3 regions of the Cytobacillus mangrovibacter genome follow, and region 1 is predicted to be linked to each of the others. Evidence: riboswitches for the same ligand, from Rfam matches in the RefSeq annotation. Region 1 holds a riboswitch; each other region holds the start of a gene.
The links. Region 1 has a riboswitch for S-adenosylmethionine ahead of ACFYKT_RS09940 (methionine ABC transporter ATP-binding protein). Riboswitches for the same ligand answer to the same signal wherever they lie in the genome.
Positions count from the first base shown of each region.

Region 2: it holds a riboswitch for S-adenosylmethionine, as region 1 does, so the genes downstream of both, ACFYKT_RS15640 (Na+/H+ antiporter NhaC family protein) here and ACFYKT_RS09940 (methionine ABC transporter ATP-binding protein) in region 1, are expected to answer to the same signal.
Region 3: it holds a riboswitch for S-adenosylmethionine, as region 1 does, so the genes downstream of both, ACFYKT_RS07225 (5-methyltetrahydropteroyltriglutamate--homocysteine S-methyltransferase) here and ACFYKT_RS09940 (methionine ABC transporter ATP-binding protein) in region 1, are expected to answer to the same signal.

Region 1 is NZ_JBIACJ010000004.1:286,765-292,082, reverse strand. Features, by position in the region: gene ACFYKT_RS09950 (MetQ/NlpA family ABC transporter substrate-binding protein) at 992-1,849, opposite strand; gene ACFYKT_RS09945 (methionine ABC transporter permease) at 1,863-2,531, opposite strand; gene ACFYKT_RS09940 (methionine ABC transporter ATP-binding protein) at 2,524-3,549, opposite strand; SAM riboswitch class I at 3,715-3,822, opposite strand; gene ACFYKT_RS09935 (O-acetylhomoserine aminocarboxypropyltransferase/cysteine synthase family protein) at 3,977-5,293, opposite strand.
Region 2 is NZ_JBIACJ010000008.1:152,454-157,771, forward strand. Features, by position in the region: gene ACFYKT_RS15630 (FAD-binding dehydrogenase) at 1-340, shown strand, start outside; gene ACFYKT_RS15635 (DUF4230 domain-containing protein) at 434-1,168, opposite strand; SAM riboswitch class I at 1,359-1,471, shown strand; gene ACFYKT_RS15640 (Na+/H+ antiporter NhaC family protein) at 1,593-2,885, shown strand; gene ACFYKT_RS15645 (PaaI family thioesterase) at 2,925-3,410, shown strand; gene ACFYKT_RS15650 (PAS domain S-box protein) at 3,499-4,920, opposite strand; gene ybaK (Cys-tRNA(Pro) deacylase) at 5,259-5,318, shown strand, end outside.
Region 3 is NZ_JBIACJ010000003.1:166,186-171,503, forward strand. Features, by position in the region: gene ACFYKT_RS07210 (SDR family NAD(P)-dependent oxidoreductase) at 1-137, opposite strand, end outside; gene ACFYKT_RS07215 (aminotransferase class I/II-fold pyridoxal phosphate-dependent enzyme) at 153-1,325, opposite strand; gene ACFYKT_RS07220 (MetQ/NlpA family ABC transporter substrate-binding protein) at 1,369-2,208, opposite strand; gene ACFYKT_RS07225 (5-methyltetrahydropteroyltriglutamate--homocysteine S-methyltransferase) at 2,329-3,432, opposite strand; SAM riboswitch class I at 3,529-3,630, opposite strand; gene ACFYKT_RS07230 (hypothetical protein) at 3,787-3,960, shown strand; partial or broken gene ACFYKT_RS07235 (Rpn family recombination-promoting nuclease/putative transposase) at 4,072-4,701, shown strand; gene ACFYKT_RS07240 (hypothetical protein) at 4,885-5,148, shown strand.

The sequences.
Region 1 (5,318 bases):
ACTATACCTCCATCAATAAAAGAAGATTTTATATTACGGCAATAACCGCAATCCTCTATTCTCACTTTATTCTCATTACAATCTTATAACAAATGAAATCTGTTAGCAACTCTTTCAGACCATTAACAAAACTTTTATGCATATTTCAATTAGTGTATGAAAATCACACTTTTTTACTGACCGATATTGTTATATCTTCATAATCATTTACTTAATTATTCTTACCACAATAATTTCTTTTATGTAGTTAAATTAAACATACTTGTATAGAGAAAGCTGTTTTCGCAAATATTGTTACTATTGAGGACGTAGTTGGTAGAGGTTGATTTGCGCTCCAGGTACTCGCTTTCCGCGGGGTGGGCGGTGAGCCTCCTCGGAGCATCCGCTCCTGCGGGGTCTCACCTGTCCCACACTTCCCGCAGGAGTCTCGCACCTTCCGCTCCAATCAACCAATTTTTTTTGTAAATAGTTTTTCATACATGTTATTCAAAAGTAACAATCTTTTAAAAACGAGCTTACTTATAAAAAAAAGAGAAATCAGTTTAGATAAGCTGATTTCCCCACTTTCTTCATTAATATATTGTTTTAAGACTAGGAATGGATTTTTTTCTCTAGGGTAGCAACCATTTGCTGACATTTGACATATTCTTCTTGACGTCTTTTTTCGACTTCCATTCGAACGTCATGTTTTCTGCAATAAGTTTCATATCCAACACCATGCGCTCCATGCATTGCTTTTTCCATATCGCTTGTGTAATTCAACTGTAGCTGGTTAATAAAAACCAATCCTTTCGTCAGTGCGATTTTATTTCACGTTCAAATTTTACCACCGTCACAGCCGTCATACAATGACGAAATTCGCAGAAATTAAATGCAGAAAATTGAAATATCGTGGGTAAAACGCTTTCATTCACGTCATTCTTATAATTAGTGCAGATTCCTCCAAATAGAAAAAGCAGACACCATTAGGAGCCTGCTTTTTCTATTTAAATTATTCAGATACAGGTACAACTGCACCTTTGTATTTTTCAAGGATGAAATCTTGAATTTCTTTCGAACGAAGAACTTCCACAAGTGTCTTAATTGAATCTTTTGTTTCGTCCCCTTTACGAACAGTAATGATATTCGCATATGGTGATTCATTCGCCTCAATGGCAATTGAATCTTCAATCGGATTAAGACCCGCATCGATTGCATAGTTCGAGTTAATAACTACTACATCGCCTTCATTATTATTGAAAATTTGTGTTAAAAGTTTTGGCTCATAGTTTGCATCAAAATCGACATTCTTTGGATTTTCAACGACATCTTCAAGTGTTGCTTTTGTTTTATCAATACCGTCTTTTAACTTAATTAAGCCTTCTTTTTCTAAAATGGATAAAATACGTCCATGCTCAGCTACTGAGTTGCTTAAGATAATATGTGCACCTTCTGGAAGATCAGCAATTGAATCATATTCTTTCGAGTATACAGCCATTGGTTCAATATGAATTCCACCAGCATTAACAAAGTCATAACCATTTTCTTCAATTTGAAGCTCAAGGTAAGGAATATGTTGGAAATAGTTTGCATCCAATTCTTTTGATTCTAATGCTTTGTTCGGAAGGATGTAATCTTGGAATGTAACGATTTCTAATTCAATTCCTTTTTCAGCTAAAATTGGTTTAGCTTCTTCAAGAATTTCAGCATGCGGAACATTTGAAGCACCTACTGTTAGTTTAGAAGATTCTCCACTTTCATTTCCTTCACTTGCCGCACCATTTTCACTGCCTTTTTCGTCTGATGTTCCACATGCAGCAAGGAAAAGAGTAATTGCTAATGCGAATACAAATGGTAATAATTTTTTCATTTTTGACCTCTCCTTATCGTTTATCTAATTTTGTTGTTATGAAATCACCAATAAATTGAATGATAAATACAATGACAAGAATAATAATTGTAGCCATTAAGGTAACATCGTCTCTGCTTCTTTGGAAGCCTTCAAGAAAGGCAAGATTCCCAAGACCCCCTGCACCAATAACACCAGCCATCGCTGTATAGCCTACTAACGCGATCGCGGTTACAGTAATACCTGATACAAGAGCAGGCATTGATTCCGGTAAGAGAACTTTCCAGATGATTGTGCTTGTTTTTGCCCCCATTGATTTAGCCGCTTCAATGACACCTTTATCAATTTCTCTTAACCCGATTTCAACCATTCGAGCATAAAAAGGAGCAGCGCCAATAATTAAAGCTGGGAGTGCCGCATTTTCCCCAATCATTGTGCCCATTAAAAATGTCGTAAATGGGATAAGGAGAACGATTAATATAATGAAGGGAATCGATCTGAAAATATTAACGAACGCCCCAATGATTTTATTAATTATTCCATTCTCCCATATATTCCCTTTAGATGTTAGGAAAAGTAATAATCCCATTACTGCACCAAGGATAAAAGTAGCTATTACTGAAATACTTGTCATATAAAGGGTCTCAACCGTAGCATCCCACATTTTCTCCCAGTTCACATTTGGAAACCATTCATTAAGCATTTGAGATCACCTCCACTCCAACTTGCTGGGAATGGATAAATTTCATCGCTTTATCTAGCTCTTCTGTCTCACCATCAAGATGAATGAATAATGTGCCATAAGAACCATTTTGAGTTTGCGATATTTTTCCTTGAAGAATATTAACCGTCACCTGAAAATTCCGAATAATATTCGTAATAAGCGGCTGTTCTGCTGACTCTCCAACAAAGCCTAATTGCACGACACGACCATGAGGATATAAGTCAAGCAAGTGTTCAATTGTTTCTCTAGTTTCCTCAGGTTCAGTGACTTGCTGTACGAAACGTTTTGTGATTAATTCTTGTGGATTTTTAAATACTTCTAGAACTGGTCCAAGTTCAACTACTCTACCTTCTTCCATCACAGCAACACGATGGCAGATTTTTCGAATCACATGCATTTCGTGTGTAATTAACACAATCGTCAATCCTAAACGATCATTAATATCTACAAGTAAATCGAGAATCGAGTCCGTAGTTTGTGGGTCTAAAGCGGATGTTGCTTCATCACATAATAATACTTTTGGATTATTAGCTAGTGCTCGAGCAATCCCAACCCGTTGCTTCTGCCCACCACTGAGCTGTGATGGATAGGCATCCTCTCTTCCATCAAGACCAACAAGCTTGATTAATTCATCTACTCGTTTAGCTCTTTCTCTTTTTGACACACCTGCAATCTCAAGCGGAAATGAGATATTTTGTCTAACAGTCCTTGACCAAAGTAAATTGAAGTGCTGAAAGATCATGCTAATTTCTTGGCGAGCCTTTCTTAACTGGCTGCCTTTTATTTTAGACACTTCATTATTTGCAACAACTACTGTTCCTTCGGTTGGTATTTCAAGACCATTCAACATTCGAATTAATGTACTTTTCCCTGCTCCACTGTAACCAATGACACCAAAAATTTCGCCATCATTAATTTCGATATTAACATCATCAACTGCTTTTACTTGACCTTGTTTGGAAGGATAAATCTTTTGGATATTTTTTATTGAGATCATCGTCATGTTGCACCCTCTTTAAATCCGATTTTCCATATCAATTTAGAAGACTTTTAAAATAGACAGTACCTATTCAGTATTTGCCTCTAAGCACTTAACATTCAAAGAAAACAGAAAATGCCCTTCTGACATGAGCAGAAAGGCATAAATTAATTATTGTCCTTTCTCTCATCTCCCAAAGCAAACATCGCTTTGTGTGAATTGGCACCATTTCATTTTCATGACGGTTGCCGGGCTTCAAAGGGCACTTCCCTCCACCTCTCTTGATAAGAGCTTAACATCTATATTCAATTAACACTTTAAATTAATTAAGTAATTTGTCTACGCTAGATATCGTATCACGGAAATAATAAGGGTGTCAACGGAAAAAAGTTAATATTTTAGTATTTTTAAGAATAGTATATTTACTTCAATCAAACAGCTTGATTTAAGCATTGGCTGTAAGAGAAGTAATTCCAGTCGCTGCTTCAATGGCTTGTTCTAAGTCATCAATTAGATCCTCTGCATTCTCAATTCCAACCGAAATCCGAATCAAGTCTTCAGGTACACCAGCAGACTTTAATCCTTCTGCATCTAACTGCTGATGTGTTGTACTAGCAGGATGAATAATCAAACTCTTGGCATCTCCTACATTTGCAACATGTGCCCAAAGCTCAAGATTATTAATTAGCTTCGCCCCAGCCACTCTTCCTCCAGCAATCCCAAAGACGACGACAGAACCAGCCCCTTTAGATAAATACTTATCAACCAATGGTTTATCCGGATGATTCTCATTCCCTGGATAGAGAATCCAATGAATGGCAGGATGGGCTTCCAGATACTTGATAATTTTTTTTGTATTGGCTACATGCTCTTTCATTCTTACATGTAGTGTTTCTAATCCAAGTGTAAATTGGAATGCATTTTGAGGACTTAAAGCAGGTCCTAAATCTCTTAAAAGCTGGACTCTAGCTTTCGTAATATAGGCGACAGGGCCTAGAGCCTCGCTATATACGAGATCATGGTAACTTGAATCTGGCTCTGTAAATCCAGGGAATTTAGGAGAATTCCAATCGAATTTCCCACCGTCTACAATGATTCCCCCCATTGTCGTCCCATTGCCTAACAGCCATTTCGTTGCCGAGTGGATGACAATATCTGCACCATGTTCAATCGGTCTGCAAAGATAAGGTGTAGCAAATGTATTATCGATTAGCAGCGGAATTCCATTTTCATGGGCGATGTCTGCAACTTTTTCAATATCTAGCACCTTTAAGCTCGGATTCCCAATCGTTTCCGCAAACACAGCTTTTGTTTTCTCTGTAATGGCCGCACGGAAATTTTCCGGATTCTCTGGATCTACAAACGTTACATGAATCCCATATTTAGGGAGTGTTACTGCAAACAGATTATAGGTTCCTCCATACAGATTAGAAGCAGCAACAATTTCATCGCCTGATTGTGCAAGATTTAGAATGGCTAAAGTAATCGCAGCCATTCCGCTGGCAACTGCTAATGCACCAACCCCGCCTTCTAATAAAGCTACTCTGTCCTCAAAAACAGTCACTGTTGGATTGTGGATTCTAGTATAAATATAGCCTGCTTCCTTTAAACCAAAAAGATTAGCGGCATGTTCAGTATTCTTGAATTGGTATGCATTATTTTGGTAAATAGGTACAGCTCTCGCACCTGTTAAAGGATCAGCCTGTAGCCCTCCATGTACGCCAAGTGTTTCAAATCGATAGTTCTTTTGCTTTTCACTCATTTCTTTTCTCTCCTTTTTTATGTGT
Region 2 (5,318 bases), on a different contig from region 1:
GGATCTACAAATAACAGCCCTTCGCGGTGCACGTCAATATATAGGCGATAAACTCATTCGAGTAGCTGCCCCGCATAAAATTCTTGATAAGAAAAATGGCCCTCTTATTGCAGTTCGATTGAATATTGTCAGCCGCAAAACCTTGGGTGGATTACAAACGGATTTATCGGGACGGGTATTAGATTCTTCTAGCAAGGTGATCCAAGGGCTCTATGCAGCTGGCGAGGTTTCTGGCTTTGGAGGCGGTGGACTACATGGCTATCGGGCATTAGAAGGGACCTTTCTTGGCGGTTGTCTTTTCTCTGGCCGAGCAGTAGGCCGTGCTCTAGCTGAGGAATAATAGGAAGCAAAGGAAAAAGCAACGAATCACTAGAGAAATAGATTCGTTGCTTTTTGGATGAAAAGTCAATTATCGCATGAAATACTCGATGCTTTATTTAAAGTCGATATGAGCTTGATAGCCAAGCTGGCTAAAGAAATTATTTAAGACATTGACGGCATGATCTTCAGCTTTAGTTAATAGGTCTAAATCAGCAGCTTCCTCCATAATTCCATTTTGTGCTTTAGCAGCAAGATCAAAACCCTCGTCCCATTTTACTTCACCTCTAAATAGGCCGCCCTCTGAGTATGTTTGCACTTTATCCATTTGAATAGCAGGATCTTGGATGAATGTTGCATGAGGAATGGTTAAGGAAATTTCCTTGTTTTCCTCATCAACGATGATACTTTCATTTGTAATAGATTGTAGATCAACCCCAGCTAGTACGGTTGCTGGGACAATTAATAATACTGTTCTTTTCGTACCAGGTAAATTAACACTAATTTCTTTATTAAAGAGCTTATTATCTTCTTCTTTTATAATTGTCGTAACAACTGCTTGAGCGGTAGCTAATGTGGCTAATTCTTGAACCCCTTCAACAATATTCACTGTTTCACTTTTGTATGTGCTTCCAGTAAATAGTTTTATATAAGTAAAGGCACCCAAACTCCCTATTAAAAATATGATCATTACAATGAACAAAACTTTCAATGTAAAGAACTTCCCTAAAAAGGGGAGTGAGATTTGTGGTCTTCTCCTAGTTTCCATAGCTATTGCTGCTGCTGATTCTCTACTTCCAGCAAGAATCTCTTCTTTGGCTTTATTGATTTGGTTTTTATTCTTGGCCATTATGAATCCTCCTGTCATAAGGTCAATCTATTCTTCTATTATAATTCATTTCATACAAATTGTGTGGTTTATGAAATAAGTGGAAGCCCTAGTTCATCTACTTCCTCGCCCAAAAATTACTATTGCATGAACAGGAGATTTACTGTAATCTATAATCTGTTATTTATTCAAATGCTAGTAATTGAATATCTTCTTATCAAGAGAGATGGAGGGACTGGCCCAATGATATCTCGGCAGCGGAACTCAGGAGGAATGAGTTGCTGTGCCAAATCCAGCAAGCATAAGATGCTTGAAAGATAAGAAGAGTGTTTTATAGATTCGTTTATAAGGCCTCTTCTTGTTTTTATAAGAAGGGGTCTTTTTGTTGTGTTCAGAACAAGGCTAAATGGCCTCTTTGATCGATTATTTTTCGGGGGTGTATTTTATGGAAGTAGGTAAAAAAGGGAATCCAATGGCATTGCTGCCATTCGTTGTATTTTTAATTCTATTTATCGGTACAGGTGTTGTAACAGGTGACTTTTATAAGTTTCCAGTCATTGTTGCGATTACCATTTCATGTGTGGTTGCTTTAGCGATGAATCGTAAGGAAACGCTTAACTCTAAAGTAGATCTTTTTTGTAAGGGTGCTGGAAACTCGAATGTCATGTTAATGGTTTTGATTTTCCTTTTGGCTGGTGCGTTTTCAGAGGTGGCAAAAGGGATGGGGGCTGTTGATTCTACAGTGAATTTCGCCATGTCCATTATCCCTCAGAATTTCCTCATGGTCGGATTGTTTATTATTGGCTGCTTTATTTCTTTATCGATGGGGACATCAGTGGGGACCATTGTTGCACTAGCCCCGATTGGAGTCGGGATTAGTGAGCAAACGGATATTTCAATGGCACTTGCAATGGCAGTTGTAATTGGCGGGTCAATGTTTGGTGATAATCTTTCCTTTATATCAGATACGACCATTACTGCCGTTCGTTCACAGAATACGCAAATGAGGGACAAATTCAAAGTGAATTTCTGGATTGTTTTGCCTGCTGCTATTGTGACATGTGTAATTCTAGGGGCAATAACAATGGGAGAGAATGCTGAAGTGATGCAGCAATCCTATCAATGGGTGAAGATTCTTCCATATGTTTTAGTGATCATCTTTGCGTTAATTGGCATCAATGTCTTTCTTGTTCTTGCTTTAGGGATTGGACTGGCTGGGATCGTAGGCTTAATGGATGGAAGCTACCAATTCATGACTTTGGTTCAAACGATAGGAGAGGGAATGGCAGGTATGTATGAAATTTCATTCTTAGCTATTCTGATTGCAGGCATGGTAGAACTTATTAGACATAATGGCGGAATTGATTTCTTGCTCCACATTGTTACGAGAAACATTAAGTCGAAAAAAGGCGCAGAGTTTGGCATTGCCGGGCTTGTTGGATTAACTGATTTATCAACGGCTAATAACACGATTTCGATTTTGATTGCGGGGCCATTAGCGAAAAATATTGCTGATCAATATGGGATTGACCCTCGTAAATCAGCTAGTTTATTAGATATCTTTTCCTGTTGTGTGCAAGGGCTGATTCCTTATGGAGCGCAAATATTAGTAGCTGCAGGGGTTGCTAGTATTTCTCCTATGAGTATTCTTCCATTTTCCTATTATCCTTTCTTAATTGGGATTTGTGGAGTGATTGCTATTCTAATAGGTTATCCAAAATTTAAAAAAGTAAAATGAGTTTGATATGTTATACTATTCAAAAAAGGGGGTAGTATAATGGAGGAAAAAGTAGTACATGCAGTTCAGGATATTTACCCAGATGACTTTGCCTGGTGCTATGGGTGTGGACGTCTGAATGAAGAGGGTCATCATTTTCGGACAGGCTGGCACGGGGAACAAACATTGACCATTTATACACCAAATGAGGAGCATAAAGCAATTCCAGGCTTCGTCTATGGCGGACTGATTGCGTCGTTAATCGATTGCCACGGAACTGGGTCAGCGGCATTAGCACTTCATCGCAAAAATGGCCATGAAGTAGGGGATGGTGCAGAGCCACCTCGATTTGTAACAGCATCGTTAAAGGTAGACTTTGTCAAACCAACTCCAGAAGGTGTAGCATTAAAAGCGGTTGGAGCAATCACAGAAATTCATCCGAAGAAGTGGAAAATAGATGTGGAAGTATTTGCTGAGGATGCCGTTTGTGCCCGTGGAGAAGTTGTTGCTGTTGTGATGCCAAGTACATTTGCAAAAAAGGATTAATAATTATAAAATATGCAAAAAAAAGCGCAGCAACCATGCTGTGCTTTTTCTATATAAATGGGGATTTATTTCAACTAGGAAAAGGTACTCAAGAAAAAGGTAAGCAGATCTCTACCTTTGTTCCGTTCGATGAGCTGTCAATATTAATTTCCCCCTGATGCTCATCAATAATATTTTTGCAAATCATGATGCCCAAGCCTGTCCCTTGCTCTTTGGTTGTGAAAAAGGGTTCACCAATTTTGTTTAATAAATGTATGGGAATGCCTGAACCTTGATCGATGATTCGAATAACAAGTCTATCTGCATATTGTTTGCGAATGTCAATCATAATGCTGCCGCCTTGAGTCATCGCTTCAATTGCATTTTTCAAGAAGTTGATAAACACTTGTTTTAATTGGTTTTCATTACAATTGATAAGCGGTAAATTAGGTTCAATGCTCATTATTATTTCGATGCTATTTAAATTAGACTGTGTTTTGAGTAGAGTGATCACATGATTGATAATTACCTCAATATTCTTTTTCTCAAATTTAACTTCTTGAGGTCTAGCGAGCACCAATAATTCATTCAGAATGGTTTCAATCCGATTGATTTCTGAAGAGATAACATCAAAATACATCTTATTCTCTTTTAAATCATTCTCCATCATCTGAAAGAACCCCTTGATTGCAGTAAGCGGGTTTCTTACTTCATGTGCAATGCCTGCAGCCAATTGCCCAGCAATTGTCAGCTTTTCCGAATTAATAATGAGGTTTTTTGTCTGCTTTTGTTCGCTTATATCTCTGATAATCATATGAATGGCGGGACGATCCTGATAAATAGTAGGGATTGTTTTCAGCTCTACATCAATAACTTCTCCGTCCATACGAATAAATCTTTTTTCAATCGGCCCAACGGATTCCTTATTCATCTCGCGCTGCTTAAATCGGTTATGATCACCTGGATGGATAAAATCGTAGATGGGTCTGCCAACAATCTCGCGTTTTTTCTTTAAGCCGAGCATTTCAACGCCTGTTTGATTAATAAAAAGGCAGCGTTCATCTTTTAAAATGATGACTCCATCAGGGGATTCCTCAACAATTCGGTGATATCTGTCCTCCCCTTCTCGAAATCTTTCTTCAGTCAATTTCCTCTTTGTAATATCCTGGATTTGACTGATATAATATAGTGGATTTCCATCTTTATCTCTTACTAAGGAGACACTCATCAAACCCCAGATTTCATGTGTATCTTTATGTATGTAACGTCGTTCTGAATGGCAGGAATGCTCTATCCCTTCTAATAGTAAATGAACAATTTGTAAATCTTGTTCATTTTCGTCGGGGTGAGTAATATCGGTAATCAATAAATCTAACAGTTCATGCTCTTCATACCCAAGGATGTTGCAAAGTGCTGGATTTACCTTTATAAACTTCCCGCTGTTTACTGCGATTAATGCCATACCAATGGCGGAGTTCTCAAAGGCTTGGATAAATAATTGTGGATGATCAAAAGTTATCTTTTCCAACATACATATATACCCCTCATGTGTTGTTTTATAGCAATCAAAGTTTATAAGTCAATTATTTAACAAATTTGGTGGTAAGAGTAAGCTATATATTACCAAAAGTGAATGAACACCACTTTCTATGATAACACTTTCCAGTTAATAATGTCATAATATTCAAATTATATTTCAACTTTATGAAAAAATTGTGTCAGTATTATTATTCTATAAAAATATTTAATGTCAATATCAATGTCTTCTTAGGGTCCAGAAAATACAATCAAAGATACTTGCTTTCATGCTTTTGCTAACTAAAATAAAAGTGTTAAAATAAGGGAAATATTTTCATAAGGAGTAAAACTATGGCTCAAGGAAAAACAAATGCAATGCGGATTCTTGATTCAAAAAAGGTCAATTATGAA
Region 3 (5,318 bases), on a different contig from region 1:
TGGTCTAGCTTTATTTCTCGATCAGCTACCGCTACTTTCGCTCCACACTCCAAAAAGGCGTCAACAATGGCTTTGCCGATTCCTTGTACACCGCCTGTGACAATCGCTACTTTTCCTGTTAAATCCATACAATACATGTTCGCTTCCTCCGATTATTGAAAAATCTTTAGCTTTGCCATTCTTTCAACCGCCTCGAGCAATCTTTCTTCACTGTTCGCCAGACTGATACGGATATAGGAAGAACCATATTCGCCAAAGCCTTCGCCTGGGGCAACAGCTATATGGGCTTCATTAAAGAGGAGCTCGGCGAATGTTCTTGATGTAAATCCAGTAGGTACTTGAAACCAAGCAAAAAACGTCCCTTGAGGAGAGGGAACATCCCAGCCAATGTTCTGAAGTGCATGTACTAGGGTGTTTCTGCGAGTTTCATATAATTCCCTCAGCCTTTTCACATTGTCCTGTGGACCGAGGAGGGCAGTAATGGCCGCATCCTGAATCGCTCCAAAGACCGTGCTATAAGAATGGGAATGGAATTTTTTAAACGCAGCAATGATAGAGGCATTCCCAACCGCAAACCCGAAGCGCCAGCCAGCCATATTAAAGGTTTTAGATGCGCTATATGTTTCAATCCCATATTCTTTGCCACCTGGGACCTGCAGCAAACTAATTGGCTTCTGTTTATCAAATCCAAAAGCGCCATAGGCGAAATCATGTAAAATCGGAAACTGATATTTTTCGGCAAAAGCAATGCTCTTTTTAAAAAATTCAGGTGTTGCGAGTGCACCAGTCGGATTGTTCGGGTAATTTAAGATTAATAGCTTGACCTTTTCGGCAATTTCTTCGGGCACAGCCTTGTAATCTGGCAAAAAGCCATCCCGTTCATGAACGGGGATGGCGAGGTAATTTGCTTTGGCAAGTGTAGCTGCAACCTTGTATGCAGGATAGGCTGGATCGGTCGCAAGCAGAAAGTCTCCCGGATTAAGAATGGACTGGGGAATCCCAGTAATTCCAACACCAGAGCCTTGAAAAACAAGGATCTCCGTTTCAGGATCTAATTCTACCTCATATTCCCGCTTATAAAAGGTAGCAATAGCTTCCCTTATGCCTTTTTTTCCATAAAAGGAGGGGTACCCTTGATTTTCCTTATCGGCTACCGCTTTTTTCAATGTACTTACGATCTCTTCAGAAGTGGGCTGGTCAGGATGTCCATTCGCTAAATTGATGACATCGATCCCTTTGCGCTGATAAGCGGCAACTTTTTCATGTAAGGAACTAAAATAATGATTAGGCAGTTGTTCAACTAGTGTGGATGCTTTAAAATTCACTGGGGAAAGACTCCTCTCAACGTTAAACGTTTATCGAATTCAATTATTCATTAAAATAATCTGGTAATTGGTATCCTTCATAATCTGGATTTGAAAGGATATAATCTTTAAAATCCTGTGAATGATAGGCATCAATCATGTCTTTCACAAAAGGTTTATCCACGTTTTTTTTATCCACTGCAACAATGACGATATTTTGATCTGTCATGTTTTCTAAGGCAAGCGCTTCAGTTAGCTTCATATGATTGGATACAGCGAAATTCCCTTGAATGGCAGCGAAATCAACATCCTCGAGTGCACGTGGTCCTTGTGCCGGGTCAGTCAAAATAAAATCTAACTGATGGGGATTGGATTCAATATCAAATATGGTCGCTTGTAAAGGATCGATATTATCTTTGATGGTAATCCATCCGATATCCTGCAAAAGCGTTAAAGCGCGAAGTAAATTTGGCGGCTCATTAGGGACGTTAACTTGTGCCCCTTCAGTTACTTCATCTAAACTGTTATGTTTTTGAGAATAGAGCCCCATTGGCGGTGTTGGAACTTGAACGGCACCGGTCAAATTAAGCTTTTCTCTCTTATTGATGGAATCAAGATAGAAGGAATGCTGGTGCGCGTTTGCATCAAGCTCTCCATTTGCAACCGCAATATTCGGCTGAATTCCATCTGTAAATTCCGTGTACTCAATGGTGTATCCTTTTTCCTCAAGGGAGGGGGCAACCCCTTTTATAAATTGGTCATTATAAGGACCAGGGTTAAAACTAATGCGTATTGTTTTATCTGAATCAGATGCGGCTCCTGACGACTCTTTGCTACTGCAGCCTGCAATCAAAAGAGATGCGATTGTAAGAACCACGACTGACCTCAACCACTTTTTATTCATCCAATAAATCCTCCCGTTAGAAAACAAAATTCATTATTCATGTATGATTACTCGGTTTTGTTTTTAAAAAAATAATAAAAGGAAAGCGAACACCATCTAAATGGTGTTCACTCCACATTCTTATCCCCAAATCTCTTTCGAAATATCAACAATATACTTCAGTTTCTCCCATTGCTCTTCTTCACTTAAAATATTGCCATGGTGAGTGGAGGCAAAGCCACATTGTGGGCTGATGCATAAATTCTCAAGTGGCACATACTGAGACGCTTCTTTCACACGTGCAATAATGTTTTCCTTCGCTTCTAATTCGCCACGCTTGGATGTAAACACGCCAAGAACAACCTGAGGGCCATCATTTGGAATATATTCTAATGGCGTGAAATCGCCTGAACGGTCATCATCATATTCAAGGAAAAAACCGTTCACTTTCTCTTTCGCAAACAGGACCGGAGCAATTTTGGCATAGCTGCCTTCAAAGGCCCAATTCGAACGATAGTTGCCCCGGCAAAGATGAGTCGTAATGATTAAATCCTCTGGTTTATCCTCAAGCACACCATTTACAACCTTCAATGCCAATTCAATTAATTCCTCGCGAGTCGCACCGCTATCATTAAAAGGAATGTCAGGCGCATTCAGACCAGCTATGTAAACATCATCTAGCTGCAAGTATCGACAACCAGCCTCATAAAAAGCGTTGATGGCCTCACGATAGGTTTGAATCACATCATTTGCATATTCTTCAATGTTCGGATAGATTTCCTTATCGCGAATCCCAGCATTAAATAATTGATTCGGACTTGGAATCGTTTGTTTAGCAACAGCACGATCGCCAACAATTTCTTTAAATTCAACAAAGTCTTTAATATGCGGATGGTCCTGGTTAAAAGAAATTTTTCCAACGACACGCACATCATATCGTTCCGTTTCTTCGCCTTTAAATTTAAAACCGTGTTCAGGCACATACCCTTCGACCCCATGTAAGTGCTCAAGGAAATCAGTATGCCAGAATCTGCGACGGAACTCCCCATCTGTCACCGCTTGTAAGCCCACTTCAATTTGCTTATCCACTACTTTTTTGATTTCTTCTGTTTCAATTTCGTGAAGCTCCCCCGCAGTTAGTGTTCCTGCTTGGAAATCCTTTCTTGCTTGATGAATTCTTTCTGGGCGTAACAAACTTCCTACATGATCTGCACGAAATGGAGCCTTTACTAATGTTTTTGTCATTTGAATCTTCTCCCTACTTTTTATATTTTTTTAATACAAAAAACCCTCTTCATAAAAATAAGAAGAGGGCTGATTACATACATAAATGTTCCGCTCTTCTTATCTTGTAGCATTTCGCTACTGGAATTGGCACAGTACTTAAAAAAGTCCGCTGCCGAGGCTTCAAAGGGCCAGTCCCTCCACCTCTCTGGATAAGAAAATTTGAAAATATTAAATTATTAATCAATTTACACTTAAAAAGACGTTTTGTCAATTTAATTTTTAAAAAAATTACGGTTTATAATTCATAGCAGGAATTCTAAAATATTTGTCGAAATGGGCATAATAAATAAAAAAAGAAATGGGGTGAATAAAATGGAGAAAGGATACAATGGGGAATTTGAATTGGAAGGAAAAGAAAAAGAAAAGTGGGAACGCCATTTAATGTTAACAGAGCTTTATATAAAAGGAGTTGAAATAGAAAAAATCGCCAAAATAGCTGGTTTAACGAAAGAAGAGGTGGATGAACATTTCCCTCGAATCTACTAAAATGTTACCCTTGTCCTCGTATTACATGCTCTCATTAACCCATTTAAATTCTTTCATAAAAATCAACCTCAAATGATTCTATTAAATATTTCCCCGAAAGGAAGATCCCTCATGACCAAGGAATACCTCGATTTAAAAATGGACTTTATGTTCAAGCAATTATTTGGAGATCCTAAGAGAAAAAACATTACCATTGCATTCCTAAATGATTTACTTCACAGAAAAGGTACAGAACGAATTGTTGACGTACAATACGAAAATACGGAATTGATCAAAGAAGAACTAGATGGAAAAACAAGTAGATTGGATATATTGGTATTTACCTCTGCTAGTGAAAGAATTAATGTGGAAATACAATTAGCGAATCAACATGATATGCCAGAACGTGTCCTTTATTATTGGTCAAGATTATTTTCAGCCTCTCTAGCAGCTGGAGAAAATTATCGAAATTTGCCTCCAACCATTATGATCAGTATCCTAAACTACCCACTATTCCCACATGAAACTGACAGCTTCCACAATGTGTTTCATCTTAGAGAAGACACAGAACATTTTCTGTGGAGTCCCCATATAGAATTCCATGCCTTTGATCTTTCACAGTTTATGGTAAAATGGAGGAAATATAGACGTGAGATAAAAAATAATCCACCACCTGAACTACCGTGGTTAATGATGTTAACAGCCGCTGATTATGAAAAGAAAACCGGTGATACTGGAATTTTTCACTATCTATCAAATTATACATTTGGATGTTGTGGCTACCTTTTCAATAGGTTTCTGCGTTCAGCTCCAGCGCCTACCCCCTCGAGGTCACAAGCCAATCCTCCCAGAAAGGTAAAGGACACCTTTCCGTGAGGCTTGTCTTGTGCTTGTCGGGGGTGATCAAGGCGCTTGCGCATTAGTTTTGAACTGGAGGAATTAGCGATGAATGAACAAGAAGTACGTGAAGCATTAATTGAATGGGAAAACCTGAGTGCCAATAAAGAAAATAAAGTGTTATATGAAGCCAGATTAAAATATTTACGTGACCAACTTTCGAACATTAGAGGGGAAAGGAGATTAGGGAGAGAGGAAGGGATGGCAAGTATCATCCAAAGAATGATAGAAAGGGGATTGCATGTCTCTGATATCGTTAATATAACTGGACTTAAAGAGGAAGAAGTGCAGGAGATACTGAGCGATAAATGAGAATGAAAGTTTTGGTTTGATATTTTTTGGAAGAAGGTGCCTACTCCAAATGGCAGTCATATACGTGGGAAATTCAAAACCGCATAATAAACATAAATTTTATACAACTAGAAAGATACAACTTACTGAACACATTAAATTTGCAAGAGAGATTAATAAGGTCTCTCTTT